DNA from 2 places in the Streptomyces sp. NPDC093598 genome. Region 1 is predicted to be linked to the other one. Evidence: riboswitches for the same ligand, from Rfam matches in the RefSeq annotation. Region 1 holds a riboswitch; the other holds the start of a gene.

Region 1 (5,844 bases):
GGACGAGCAGGAGGACGAGGTGGAGAAGTTCCGCGAGTTCCTCGACCAGATCTCCCCGGAGGACTTCGGCAGCAGCAGTCAGTGAGCCGCGCGGTCGGCGGCAGGAATCTCAGAGGCGTGTGGGCGGCCCGGCGGACGATGTGGTCCGCGGCAGGGCCGCCCGCCGTATGTGTCACGGGTGAAATGCCCGCATGTGCCGGTGGCGAGTGAGAGCGTCACACGGCCCGTGCCGAAGGCATTCGGCTAGCCTTTCCCCGCGGCGGGGCACGGGAAACCACTCTCAGGGTGATTATCACTCGGCGTGGCGAGTGTGGCGATCGTTGACGCACCCCTGGTGACTGCCTACCGTCGAGAAGGCAGGTCAAGGACGGAGGTCGGCGTGAGAAGCAGCGGCGACGGTACGGCTGGGGGCGGCCCCGAGCGCAGTCTCAGGGCGAGCGGTCCGTACCCTCCCCCCGGCTCACGGCCCCTCCCGGGTGGAGGGTGCCCCCAGCCCGGTGGCGCGGCCGATCACGCTCCGCAGCGGCCGACGGCGGTGCCGAGCAGCGGAGGGACGACGTCCATGGCGTCCGAGCAGATCGGCTATCGCGGCCCCACGGCCTGTGCGGCCGCCGGTATCACCTACCGCCAACTGGACTACTGGGCCCGCACGGGGCTCGTCGAGCCGAGCGTGCGCCCCGCCTACGGGTCCGGGACGCAGCGGCTGTACAGCTTCCGGGACGTGGTCGTCCTGAAGATCGTCAAGCGGTTCCTCGACACCGGGGTGTCGCTGCAGAACATCCGCACGGCGGTCCAGCACCTCAGGGAACGCGGTTTCAGCGACCTGGAGCGCATGACGCTGATGAGCGACGGCGCGACGGTCTACGAGTGCACCTCGCCCGACGAGGTCCATGCCCTGCTCCAGGGAGGCCAGGGCGTGTTCGGGATCGCCGTGGGCGTGGTGTGGCGGGACGTCGAGAGCGCGCTGTCCCAGCTGCACGGCGAGCGGATCGACACCGGCGAGACCCTGGTCGGGCCCAATCCGGCGGACGAACTGGCGCGTCGGCGGAACCGCGCTGTCTGAGCCGCCCGGCAGCGCGGGGCGCACGTGGCCGCAGGAGGCCGGACGTTTCCGCGCCGGGCCGTAAGCGGTTTCCCGTGGGGCCGGCAGGGCAGTCGCGCGGGGCGTTGTCAGTGGCGTAGGGCAGCATCGGAGGTGTGAGAACCGCGCCCACGATCCTGCATCTCGACATGGATGCCTTCTTCGCCTCGGTGGAGCAGGCGTCCAAGCCGAGTCTGCGCGGGAAGGCCGTGGTCGTGGGCGGGCTCGGACCGCGAGGCGTGGTGGCGACCGCCTCGTACGAGGCGCGGGTCTTCGGGGTGCATTCGGCGATGCCCATGGGGCAGGCCCGGCGGCTCGCGCCCAACGCCGCGTACCTCGTGCCGCGCTTCACCTTCTACCGGTCGATCAGCGAGCGCGTGATGGAGCTGCTGCGTGCGCTGTCGCCGCTGGTGGAGCCGCTGAGCCTGGACGAGGCGTTCGTGGACCTGGAGGCCGGGGGAGTGGCCTGGGACGAGCGGTCGGCGCGGCTGGCCGGGGTGAAGCTGCGCGCGGACATCCGGGCCGCTACGGGGCTCACGGGGTCGGTGGGGCTCGCCGCCTCCAAGATGCTCGCGAAGATCGCCTCGGAGGAAGCCAAGCCCGACGGGCTGGTGGTGATCGAGCCGGGGACCGAGCGGGCGATGCTGGGGCCGATGTCGGTGCGGACGCTGCCCGGGGTGGGGCCGGCGACGGGTGACCACCTGCGGCGGGCGGGGATCACCACGGTCGAGGAGATCGTCGAGGCGGGTGAGGACGAGCTGGTCCGGCTGCTGGGGAAGGCGCACGGGCATGGTCTGTACGCCATGGCCCTGGCGCGGGACGACCGGCCCGTGGTGGCGGAGCGCGAGGCGAAGTCGGTGTCGGTCGAGGACACCTACGACGTGGACATCCACGACCGGACGCGGGTCGGGCTGGAGGTGCAGCGGCTCGCCGAGCGGTGCGTGCGGCGACTGCGCGGAGCCGGGTTGTCGGGCCGGACCATCGTCCTGAAGGTGCGGCGCTACGACTTCTCGACGCTCACCCGGTCCGAGACGCTGCGCGGGCCGACGGACGATCCGGCGGTGATCCGTGAGGCGGCGGGCAGATTGCTGGACTCGGTCGACACGACGGGCGGGGTGCGGCTGCTGGGGGTGGGCGTCAGTGGGCTCGCCGACTACACACAGGAAGACCTGTTCGCGCAGGCGGCGGGGGAGCGGACGGTCGCGGAGGGCCCGGTCGAGGAGCCCTCCGCCGCGCCGGCCGAGGAGCGGCCGTCGCTCGCCGAGCGCAGATGGCCTGCCGGGCACGACGTGCGGCACGCCGAGTTCGGCCACGGATGGGTGCAGGGCAGCGGCCTGGGGCGGGTCACCGTCCGCTTCGAGACGCCCTCCTCGGAGCCCGGGCGCGTGCGGACCTTCCGGGTCGACGATCCGGAGCTGGAGGCGGCGGATCCGTTGCCGTTGGTGTTACGAGGGCCGGAAGCGGGAGGCGGGGCCCCCGGGGCGGGGTCTCAGGCCGTCTCGTCGGTGCCCGCCAGCTTGCCGAAGTCGTGGTCCGGCAGCGGGGGCGGGGCGGCGACGTCGAGGCCGTAGTGGTGGTAGAGCTGCAGTTCCTGCTCGGGTGAGAGATGGCGGCCCACGCCGAAGTCGGGGGCGTCCTTGATCAGGGCGCGGTCGAAGGGGACGTGGAGGGCGCCCTCGATCAGTTCGCTCGGCTCCAGGGGGACGAAAGCGTCCCTGCTGAACAGGCCGGTCCGTATGGCCGCCCACTCCGGTTCGCCGGTGGCGTCGTCGAGGTAGACCTCGTCGATCGTGCCGATCCTGGTCCCGTTGCGGTCGAACGCCTTGCGGCCGATCAGGTTGCGCGGATCGATATCGGTTCGCACGGGCCCTCCACATGGTCGCACCTCATCCGTAAGCACTACAAAACGGCACAAGCGGGGATGCGGCCACTCGAAGGTTCGTGCGTTGACCTCGCTGGTACGCTGGCAGCGGCTGTTGACCCCGTGCGGGAGAGTCCTCCAGACACCATCGGAGGCGCCGAAGGAGCAAATCCTCCCCGGAATCTCTCAGGCTCACGTACCGCACGGACGAGGTCACTCTGGAAAGCAGGGCGGGTGTCGACGGCTTCCGCTCTCACCGACGGTGAAAGCCGGACGTCTTCGGGCGCTCCGGTGAAGCTCTCAGGTTGAGATGACAGAGGGGGAGGCCGTCCGGGTACCCGCGCCGTGGTGCCCCTCGAAGGTCGTGTCGACCAGGAGGCCTCCGCAATGACCGCCCACCGCATTCCGCTCTCCGAGCTCGAAGAGGCAGTCCCCTTCGAGCAGCGCCACATCGGCCCCGACCACGAGGCCTGCGCCAAGATGCTCGCGCAGGTCGGCTACGGCTCGCTGGACGAACTCACCACCGCCGCGGTCCCGGCCGTGATCGCGAGCGCCGAGGCACTGGACCTGCCGGGTGCCCGCAGTGAGGCGGAGGTGATCGCCGAGCTGCGCTCCCTCGCCGACCGCAACCAGGTCCTCGGCTCGATGATCGGCCTCGGGTACTACGGCACGTTCACGCCGCCGGTCGTCCTGCGCAACGTCATGGAGAACCCGTCCTGGTACACGGCCTACACGCCGTACCAGCCGGAGATCTCGCAGGGCCGGCTCGAGGCGCTGCTCAACTTCCAGACGATGGTCGCCGATCTGACCGGACTGCCGACCTCCGGTGCCTCCCTGCTCGACGAGGGCACCGCGGCCGCCGAGGCCATGGCGCTGTCGCGGCGTCTGGGCAAGAACAAGAAGGGCCTGTTCCTGGTCGACGCGGACGCGCTGCCGCAGACCATCGCCGTGATCCAGACCCGCGCGGAGCCGACGGGCGTCGAGGTCGTCGTCGCCGACCTCGGCGACGGCATCCCCGCCGAGGTCGCCGAGCGCGAGATCAACGGCGTGCTGATCCAGTACCCGGGCGCCTCCGGTGCCGTGCGGGACATCAAGCCGGTCATCGACCGGGCGCACGAGCTCGGGGCGCTCGTCACCGTCGCCGCCGATCTGCTGGCGCTGACGCTGCTGAAGTCGCCCGGTGAGCTCGGGGCGGACATCGCGGTCGGCACGACGCAGCGCTTCGGTGTGCCGATGGGCTTCGGCGGACCGCACGCCGGTTACATGGCGGTCCAGGACAAGATGGCGCGCAGCCTGCCCGGGCGGCTGGTCGGCGTCTCCGTGGACGCCGACGGGAACAAGGCCTACCGGCTGGCGCTGCAGACCCGTGAGCAGCACATCCGCCGGGAGAAGGCCACCAGCAACATCTGCACCGCTCAGGTGCTGCTCGCCGTCATGGCGGGCATGTACGCCGTCTACCACGGCCCGGAGGGCCTGAAGGGCATCGCGCGGCGCACCCACCGGTACGCCACCGTCCTCGCCGCCGGGCTGGCGAACGGCGGCGTCGAGGTCGTGCACGGCGCCTACTTCGACACCCTGACCGTGCGGGTCGAGGGCCGCGCCGCCGAGGTCGTGGCCGCCGCCCGGGACAACGGGGTCAACCTGCGTCTCGTCGACGCCGACCACGTCTCGATCGCCTGCGACGAGACCACGACGCGTGCCCAGCTGCGGGCCGTGTGGGCCGCCTTCGGGGTCGAGGGTGTCGTCGAGGCGCTGGACGCGGCCACGGAGGAGGGGCTTCCGCACGCCCTGCTGCGGACCGACGACTACCTGACGCACCCCGTCTTCCACCAGCACCGCTCCGAGACCGCCATGCTGCGCTACCTGCGCCGGCTGGCCGACCGCGACTACGCGCTCGACCGGGGCATGATCCCGCTGGGCTCCTGCACCATGAAGCTCAACGCGACCACGGAGATGGAGCCGGTCACCTGGCCCGAGTTCGGGCAGCTGCACCCCTTCGCGCCCGCCGAGCAGGCCGCGGGCTACCTCACGCTCATCCATGAGCTGGAGGACCGGCTCGCCGAGGTCACCGGCTACGACAAGGTGTCCCTCCAGCCGAACGCCGGGTCACAGGGCGAGCTGGCCGGTCTGCTCGCCGTCCGCGGGTACCACCGGGCCAACGGGGACGAGCAGCGCACCGTGTGCCTGATCCCGTCGTCCGCGCACGGCACCAACGCCGCCAGCGCGGTGATGGCGGGCATGAAGGTCGTCGTCGTGAAGACCGCCGAGGACGGCGAGATCGACGTCGAGGACCTGCGGGCGAAGATCGAGCAGCACCGCGACGAGCTGGCCGTGCTGATGATCACGTACCCGTCCACGCACGGTGTGTTCGAGGAGCACGTCGCCGACATCTGCGCGCAGGTGCACGAGGCGGGCGGGCAGGTCTACGTCGACGGGGCCAACCTCAACGCGCTCGTCGGGCTCGCCAAGCCCGGGCACTTCGGCGGCGACGTCTCGCACCTGAACCTGCACAAGACCTTCTGCATCCCGCACGGCGGCGGCGGTCCCGGCGTCGGCCCGGTCGCGGTGCGCGAGCACCTCGCCCCCTACCTGCCGAACCACCCCCTGCAGCCCGAGGCGGGCCCGGAGACGGGCGTCGGTCCCATCTCCGCGGCGCCGTGGGGCTCCGCCGGCATCCTCCCGATCTCGTGGGCGTACGTCCGGCTCATGGGCGGTGAGGGGCTGAAGCGGGCCACGCAGGTGGCCGTGCTCAGTGCCAACTACATCGCCAAGCGGCTGGAGCCGCACTACCCGGTGCTTTACACCGGCCCCGGCGGTCTCGTCGCCCACGAGTGCATCATCGACCTGCGGCCCCTGACCAAGGCGACCGGAGTGAGCGTCGACGACATCGCCAAGCGGCTGA
Region 2 (5,844 bases), on a different contig from region 1:
GTGGTACGGCAGGGCCTTGCGGCGGTGCAGGACCATGTCGTCGTCGAAGGAGAACGCGATCTCGTGCTCGCCGAGCAGGTTCAGCCGCCCGCCGGACTTGATCGCCTCCACCCGCTCGTCCGCGCTCGCCACGTCCACCGTGCGCGGCGAGTCGCCCTCCAGGCCGAGCAGCACCGCCTTGGGTGTGCCGTGACCGTGCCCGGTGGCGCCGAGCGAGCCGTACAGTTCCGCGCGGACCTTCGCGGTCGGCGCCAGCAGCTCCTCGTTGCGCAGCCGCCGGGCGAACATCCGGGCCGCCCGCATCGGGCCGACGGTGTGCGAGCTGGACGGGCCGATGCCGATCGAGAACAGGTCGAAGACCGAGATGGCCACGGGGGAACTCCTGACTACGGGGTGGTGCAGAGGGGGTGGGTGCCGCGCCTGCTGGTGGCCGACGCGGCACCCGAAAGGTTTCTTCGTTACGTGTTCAGACCCGGGTACAGCGGGTGCTTGTCGGCCAGTCCCTTCACCCGGGCCTTGAGGGCCTCCGCGTCGTACGACGGCTTCAGCGCCTCGGCGATGACGTCCGCGACCTCAGCGAAGTCCTCGGTCTCGAACCCGCGGGTGGCCAGGGCCGGTGTGCCGATCCGCAGACCGGACGTCACCATCGGCGGACGCGGGTCGTTCGGGATCGCGTTCCGGTTGACCGTGATGCCCACCTCGTGGAGGCGGTCCTCGGCCTGCTGGCCGTCCAGCTCCGAGTGGCGCAGGTCGACCAGGACCAGGTGCACGTCCGTGCCGCCGGACAGGACGTCCACGCCCACGGCCCGGACGTCGTCCTTCACCAGACGCTCGGCCAGGATGCGGGCACCCTCCAGCGTACGGCGCTGGCGCTCCTTGAAGTCCTCCGAGGCGGCGACCTTGAAGGCGACCGCCTTGGCGGCGATCACATGCTCCAGCGGGCCGCCCTGCTGACCGGGGAAGACAGCGGAGTTGATCTTCTTGGCCAGTTCGGCCGTGGAGAGGATCACACCGCCGCGCGGGCCGCCGAGGGTCTTGTGGGTCGTGGTGGTGACCACGTGCGCGTGCGGCACCGGGTTGGGGTGCAGCCCGGCCGCGACCAGCCCGGCGAAGTGGGCCATGTCGACCATCAGGTACGCGCCGACCTCGTCCGCGATCCGGCGGAACTCCGCGAAGTCCAGCTGCCGCGGGTACGCCGACCAGCCGGCGACGATCAGCTTCGGCTTCGACTCCTTCGCCAGCCGCTCCACCTCGGCCATGTCGACCCGGCCGTCCTCGCCCACGTGGTAGGCGACGACGTCGTAGAGCTTGCCGGAGAAGTTGATCTTCATGCCGTGGGTCAGGTGCCCGCCGTGGGCGAGGTTCAGACCCATGATGGTGTCGCCCGGCTTGAGCAGCGCGAACATCGCGGCCGCGTTGGCCTGGGCGCCCGAGTGCGGCTGCACGTTGGCGTGCTCGGCGCCGAACAGCTCCTTGACGCGGTCGATCGCGATCTGCTCGACCACGTCGACGTGCTCACAGCCGCCGTAGTAGCGGCGGCCCGGGTAGCCCTCGGCGTACTTGTTGGTGAGGACCGAGCCCTGCGCCTCCATGACCGCGACCGGCGCGAAGTTCTCCGACGCGATCATCTCGAGGGTGGACTGCTGGCGGTGCAGCTCGGCGTCGACCGCCGCGGCGACGGCCGGGTCGAGCTCGTGCAGGGGTGTGTTCAGGACGGACATACGACTCCTCATCCGGCGGAGAACGCGGTGTACTCGTCGGCGGAGAGCAGGTCGCCCGGCTCGTCCGTGACGCGCACCTTGAACAGCCAGCCGCCCTCGAAGGGGGCCGAGTTCACCAGCGACGGGTCGTTCACGACGTCCTCGTTGACCTCGGTGACCTCACCGGACACGGGGGAGTACAGGTCGGACACCGACTTGGTCGACTCCAGTTCGCCGCAGGTCTCGCCGGCGGACACCGAGTCACCGACCTCGGGAAGCTGGACGAACACGACATCGCCGAGCGCGTTGGCCGCGTGCTCCGTGATGCCGACCGTCGAGACGCCGTCCTCGGCGGCCGACAGCCACTCGTGCTCCTTGCTGTAGCGCAGCTCTTTGGGGTTGCTCATGGCCTGGATTCTCCTGTACGCGCGGGAGTGCTGTGGAAGGGGGACTGCTGGTGAGCTGGGACGACGGGCACGGGGTCGCTGCCGCGGCCCTCCGGCCAGTGTCTACTTCTGGCGCTTGTAGAACGGCAGCGCCACGACCTCGTACGGCTCGTGACTGCCCCGGATGTCCACGCCCACGCCGGTCGTGCCGGGCGCGGCGTGCGTGGCGTCGACGTACGCCATCGCGATCGGCCTGCCGAGGGTGGGGGAGGGGGCGCCGGAGGTGACCTCGCCGATCACCTCGCCGCCGGCGACGACCGCGTACCCGGCGCGCGGGACCCGGCGGCCCTCGGCGATCAGGCCGACCAGCACGCGCGGAGGGTTCTGCTCGGCGCGGGCGGCGGCCTCGCGCAGGGCGTCGCGCCCCACGAAGTCGCCCTCCTTCTCGAACTTCACCACCCGGCCGAGCCCGGCGTCGAAGGGGGTGAGGGAGGTGCTCAGCTCGTGCCCGTACAGCGGCATGCCCGCCTCCAGGCGCAGCGTGTCGCGGCAGGACAGCCCGCACGGGACCAGCCCGACGCCCTCGCCGGCCTTGGTCAGGGCCTGCCACAGCTCGACGGCGTGCTCCGGCTTCACGAACAGCTCGAAGCCGTCCTCGCCGGTGTAGCCGGTCCGGGCGATCAGGGCCGGGACGCCCGCCACCGTGCCGGGCAGCCCGGCGTAGTACTTCAGGCCGTCGAGGTCGGCGTCGGTCAGGGACTTGAGGATCCCCGGCGACTGCGGGCCCTGTACGGCGATCAGCGCGTAGGCGTCCCGGTCGTCGCGCACCTCGGCGTCGAAGCCGGCGGCCCGCTCGGTCAGCGCGTCCAGCACGACCTGGGCGTTGGAGGCGTTGGCGACGACCATGTACTCGGTCTCGCCCAGCCGGTAGACGATCAGGTCGTCGAGGATGCCGCCGTCGGCCCGGCAGATCATGGTGTAGCGGGCGCGGCCCGGCCTCACGCCGCCGATGTTGCCCACCAGGGCGAAGTCCAGCAGGGCGGCGGCCTGCGGCCCGGTGACGGTGATCTCGCCCATGTGGGAGAGGTCGAACAGCCCGGCCTTCGTGCGCACGGCGGTGTGCTCGTCGCGCTCGGAGCCGTAGCGCAGGGGCATGTCCCAGCCGGCGAAGTCGGTCATCGTCGCGCCGAGCGACCGATGCAAGGCATCGAGCGCGGTGTGACGGAGTTCTCCTGTACTGCTCATCGGTCGGTCGTCTCCAAGGGGCATGACGGGCGAGGTCGTTCCTCCCCATCTGTCATCGGAACCTGAGAGGTTCGCCATGACCGCACGGGTCCATGGCTTGCACCTTGGGTGGAGCCACATCCCCGTCCTGGACAGGGGGCGGCCCGCTTTTCAGATGTGCCTCGCCCGCGCGGTAACGGGGCCTGAGAGATTCAAGGGAGGGACTTGCTCCTTCGGCGCCCCAGCGTCTGCGGTGCTGGGAACTCTCCCGCGCGGATTCAAACGGCCGGTATGCAGTTGGCGCGCACATCATTGCACGCATCCTTCCGGCGCGGCAGGGGGACCTTTCACAGGGAGTGCACGAGTCCCGCCCGCCGGACACCGCGACCTGTAGCAGCCCTGTTGCAGGACAAGCACGGAAATGAGAGGCCTGCGGCATTACCTTCTCTTTACACTCGGCGGGGATGGGACTCCGTACCTGGCCCCAGGGGAGGACGATCACGGTGAACAGGACCACCGCGTACGCGACGACGGGCATCGCGCTGCCCGAGCAGCCGGCCGCCGCTCCGGTCCGGGCGGTTCGCGCTCCGGTGCCGGCGCCGGTCGTCCGCGACCTGCGCGACCGCGCCGGACGCGGGCCGCGCGCGCTGCTGTTCGGCCCCCGCGACCTCGTCGTGATCACGGGCCTGCCCGGCAGCGGCAAGTCCACGCTGATGCGGCGTACGGTGCCGGGCCGGCGCGTCGACTCGCAGGACACCCGCGACCGCTGGGAGCGCCGCATGCCGCGTGCCCTGCCGTACGCGCTCTACCGCCCGCTCGTCCGCCTCGCCCACTACGCCGGGCTGCGTCGCGCCCTGCGCTCGGGAGAGGGCGTCGTCGTGCACGACTGCGGCACCCAGGCCTGGGTCCGCCGCTGGCTCGCCCGCGAGGCCCGCCGCCGCGGCGGCACACTCCACCTGCTGCTGCTCGACGTCACCCCCGAGCAGGCCCTGGCCGGCCAGCGCGACCGGGGCCGAGGCGTCTCGCGCTACGCGTTCCTGCGCCACCGGGCGGCGAGCACCCGCCTCCTGCGCGCGGTGGAACGCGGCGACCTTCCCGCCGGCTGCGGTTCGGCCGTCCTCGCCGACCGGGACGCGGCGAACACCCTCCACAGAATCGGTTTCACGGGCTGACGGGCCGGGGCGGCGCGCCGGGGCCGGGGGCGACGGCCCGCGCACGCGCGTCGCCCGCCGGCGACCCACGGCCCGGCCTCCGGGCCGACCGCCGGTGATCCTGCACCGTGGTTCTTGCGCCCCCCCCGCCGCGTCCTGCGCGCCGCGGTCCGCCCACTGTCCACCGCCGACCCGCGCCAAGGCCTCCCGGCCCGCCCGCCCGCGCCCGTCCCCTGTGGCCGACTCCTGCGCCCGGTTGCCCGTGCCTGTCCACCGTCGCCGCCTCCTGCGCCCGGCCCCTGCGCCCGGCCTCCCGGCCGGCCATCCGCGTCCCTCATCCCCGCCTCCTGCGCCCGCCCGCCCGCGTCCGTCCGCCGCCTCCGACCCCAAGCCCGACCCCTGGGTCCGTCCGCCGCCCCGGCCACACCCCGACCTCCGCCCCCGGCCACCCCCCTTCCGCTGCCCGGCCTCCCCGCGCCGGTGAGCCGTTAGCCTTTTGGGCCACAGCAGTGGTTTCAGGCAGGCGGTAGGCAGATGGACTTCCCGGCGGACTTCTCCGCGGACTTTCCGGCGCAGACGCAGACCCACCCGCACGGCGGTTGGCCCGGCAACGAGTTGGAGGAGGTGCTCTCGGCCTCCCTCGGCGCCGGTCCGGCGGCCGGTGGGCGGATCGTCGAGGTGCTCGGCCGGAGCTTCGTGTGGATCCCGCTGCCCAACGGCGGCGGCCCGCACAGCGGTCCCCTCGACCTGCCCGGCATCGAGATCGACGGCCAGGCGTTCGTGCCGGTGTTCAGTTCCGAGGAGCAGTTCCGCCAGGTCGTCGGCTCCCACATGTCGTACACCATCGCGCCCGCCGTGGAGTTCGCCCGCGGCCTGCCCCCGCACGCGGGGATCGCCGTCAACCCGGGCGGTGTGGTGGGCATCCCGCTCCCGCCGCCCGCCGTGGCGGAGCTGTGCCGGGCCGGCCGGACCCCGCTGGACGGCCCCGCGAGCGGCGGCCGGGTCCGCCTCTTCGAGCCCGACTGGCAGGACGACCCGGTGGCTTTCCTGGCCGCCGCGGCCGCCGAGTTCGAGGCCACCGGCGTCGTCCTCACGGCCCGCCGCTGCCTCGCCGCCATCGAGACCGCCGACCCCGTGATGTTCGTGGGCGTCGAATTGTCCCAGTGGGAAGGCGACCTGCGCGCCCTCCCCCTGGAGGCCCTCAGCCGTGCCGTCACCGCCGTCCCGGCCCCCTGGCCGGTCAACCTGGTACTCCTGGACGTGACGGAGGATCCGGTGGGCGCCTGGATGCGGGACAGGGTCCGGCCCTTTTTCCAGCGGTAGGCCAGGACCCCAGGGGGCGCGGGGCAGTAGCATCATGCGGCTCCGCCGCGCGGGCGCGAG

What was found. Region 1 has a riboswitch for glycine ahead of gcvP (aminomethyl-transferring glycine dehydrogenase). Riboswitches for the same ligand answer to the same signal wherever they lie in the genome.
Region 2: it holds a riboswitch for glycine, as region 1 does, so the genes downstream of both, gcvT (glycine cleavage system aminomethyltransferase GcvT) here and gcvP (aminomethyl-transferring glycine dehydrogenase) in region 1, are expected to answer to the same signal.

The regions. Positions count from the first base shown of each region.
Region 1 is NZ_JBIWIV010000007.1:308,003-313,846, reverse strand. It holds gene ACIRDU_RS23100 (bifunctional nuclease family protein) at 1-85, shown strand, start outside; gene ACIRDU_RS23095 (MerR family transcriptional regulator) at 380-1,063, shown strand; gene ACIRDU_RS23090 (DNA polymerase IV) at 1,198-2,652, shown strand; gene ACIRDU_RS23085 (PRC-barrel domain-containing protein) at 2,571-2,945, opposite strand; glycine riboswitch at 3,059-3,154, shown strand; gene gcvP (aminomethyl-transferring glycine dehydrogenase) at 3,330-5,844, shown strand, end outside.
Region 2 is NZ_JBIWIV010000022.1:29,556-35,399, forward strand. It holds gene ACIRDU_RS36155 (L-serine ammonia-lyase) at 1-372, opposite strand, end outside; gene glyA (serine hydroxymethyltransferase) at 459-1,721, opposite strand; gene gcvH (glycine cleavage system protein GcvH) at 1,730-2,107, opposite strand; gene gcvT (glycine cleavage system aminomethyltransferase GcvT) at 2,210-3,331, opposite strand; glycine riboswitch at 3,492-3,591, opposite strand; gene ACIRDU_RS36175 (AAA family ATPase) at 3,814-4,482, shown strand; gene ACIRDU_RS36180 (enhanced serine sensitivity protein SseB) at 4,996-5,784, shown strand.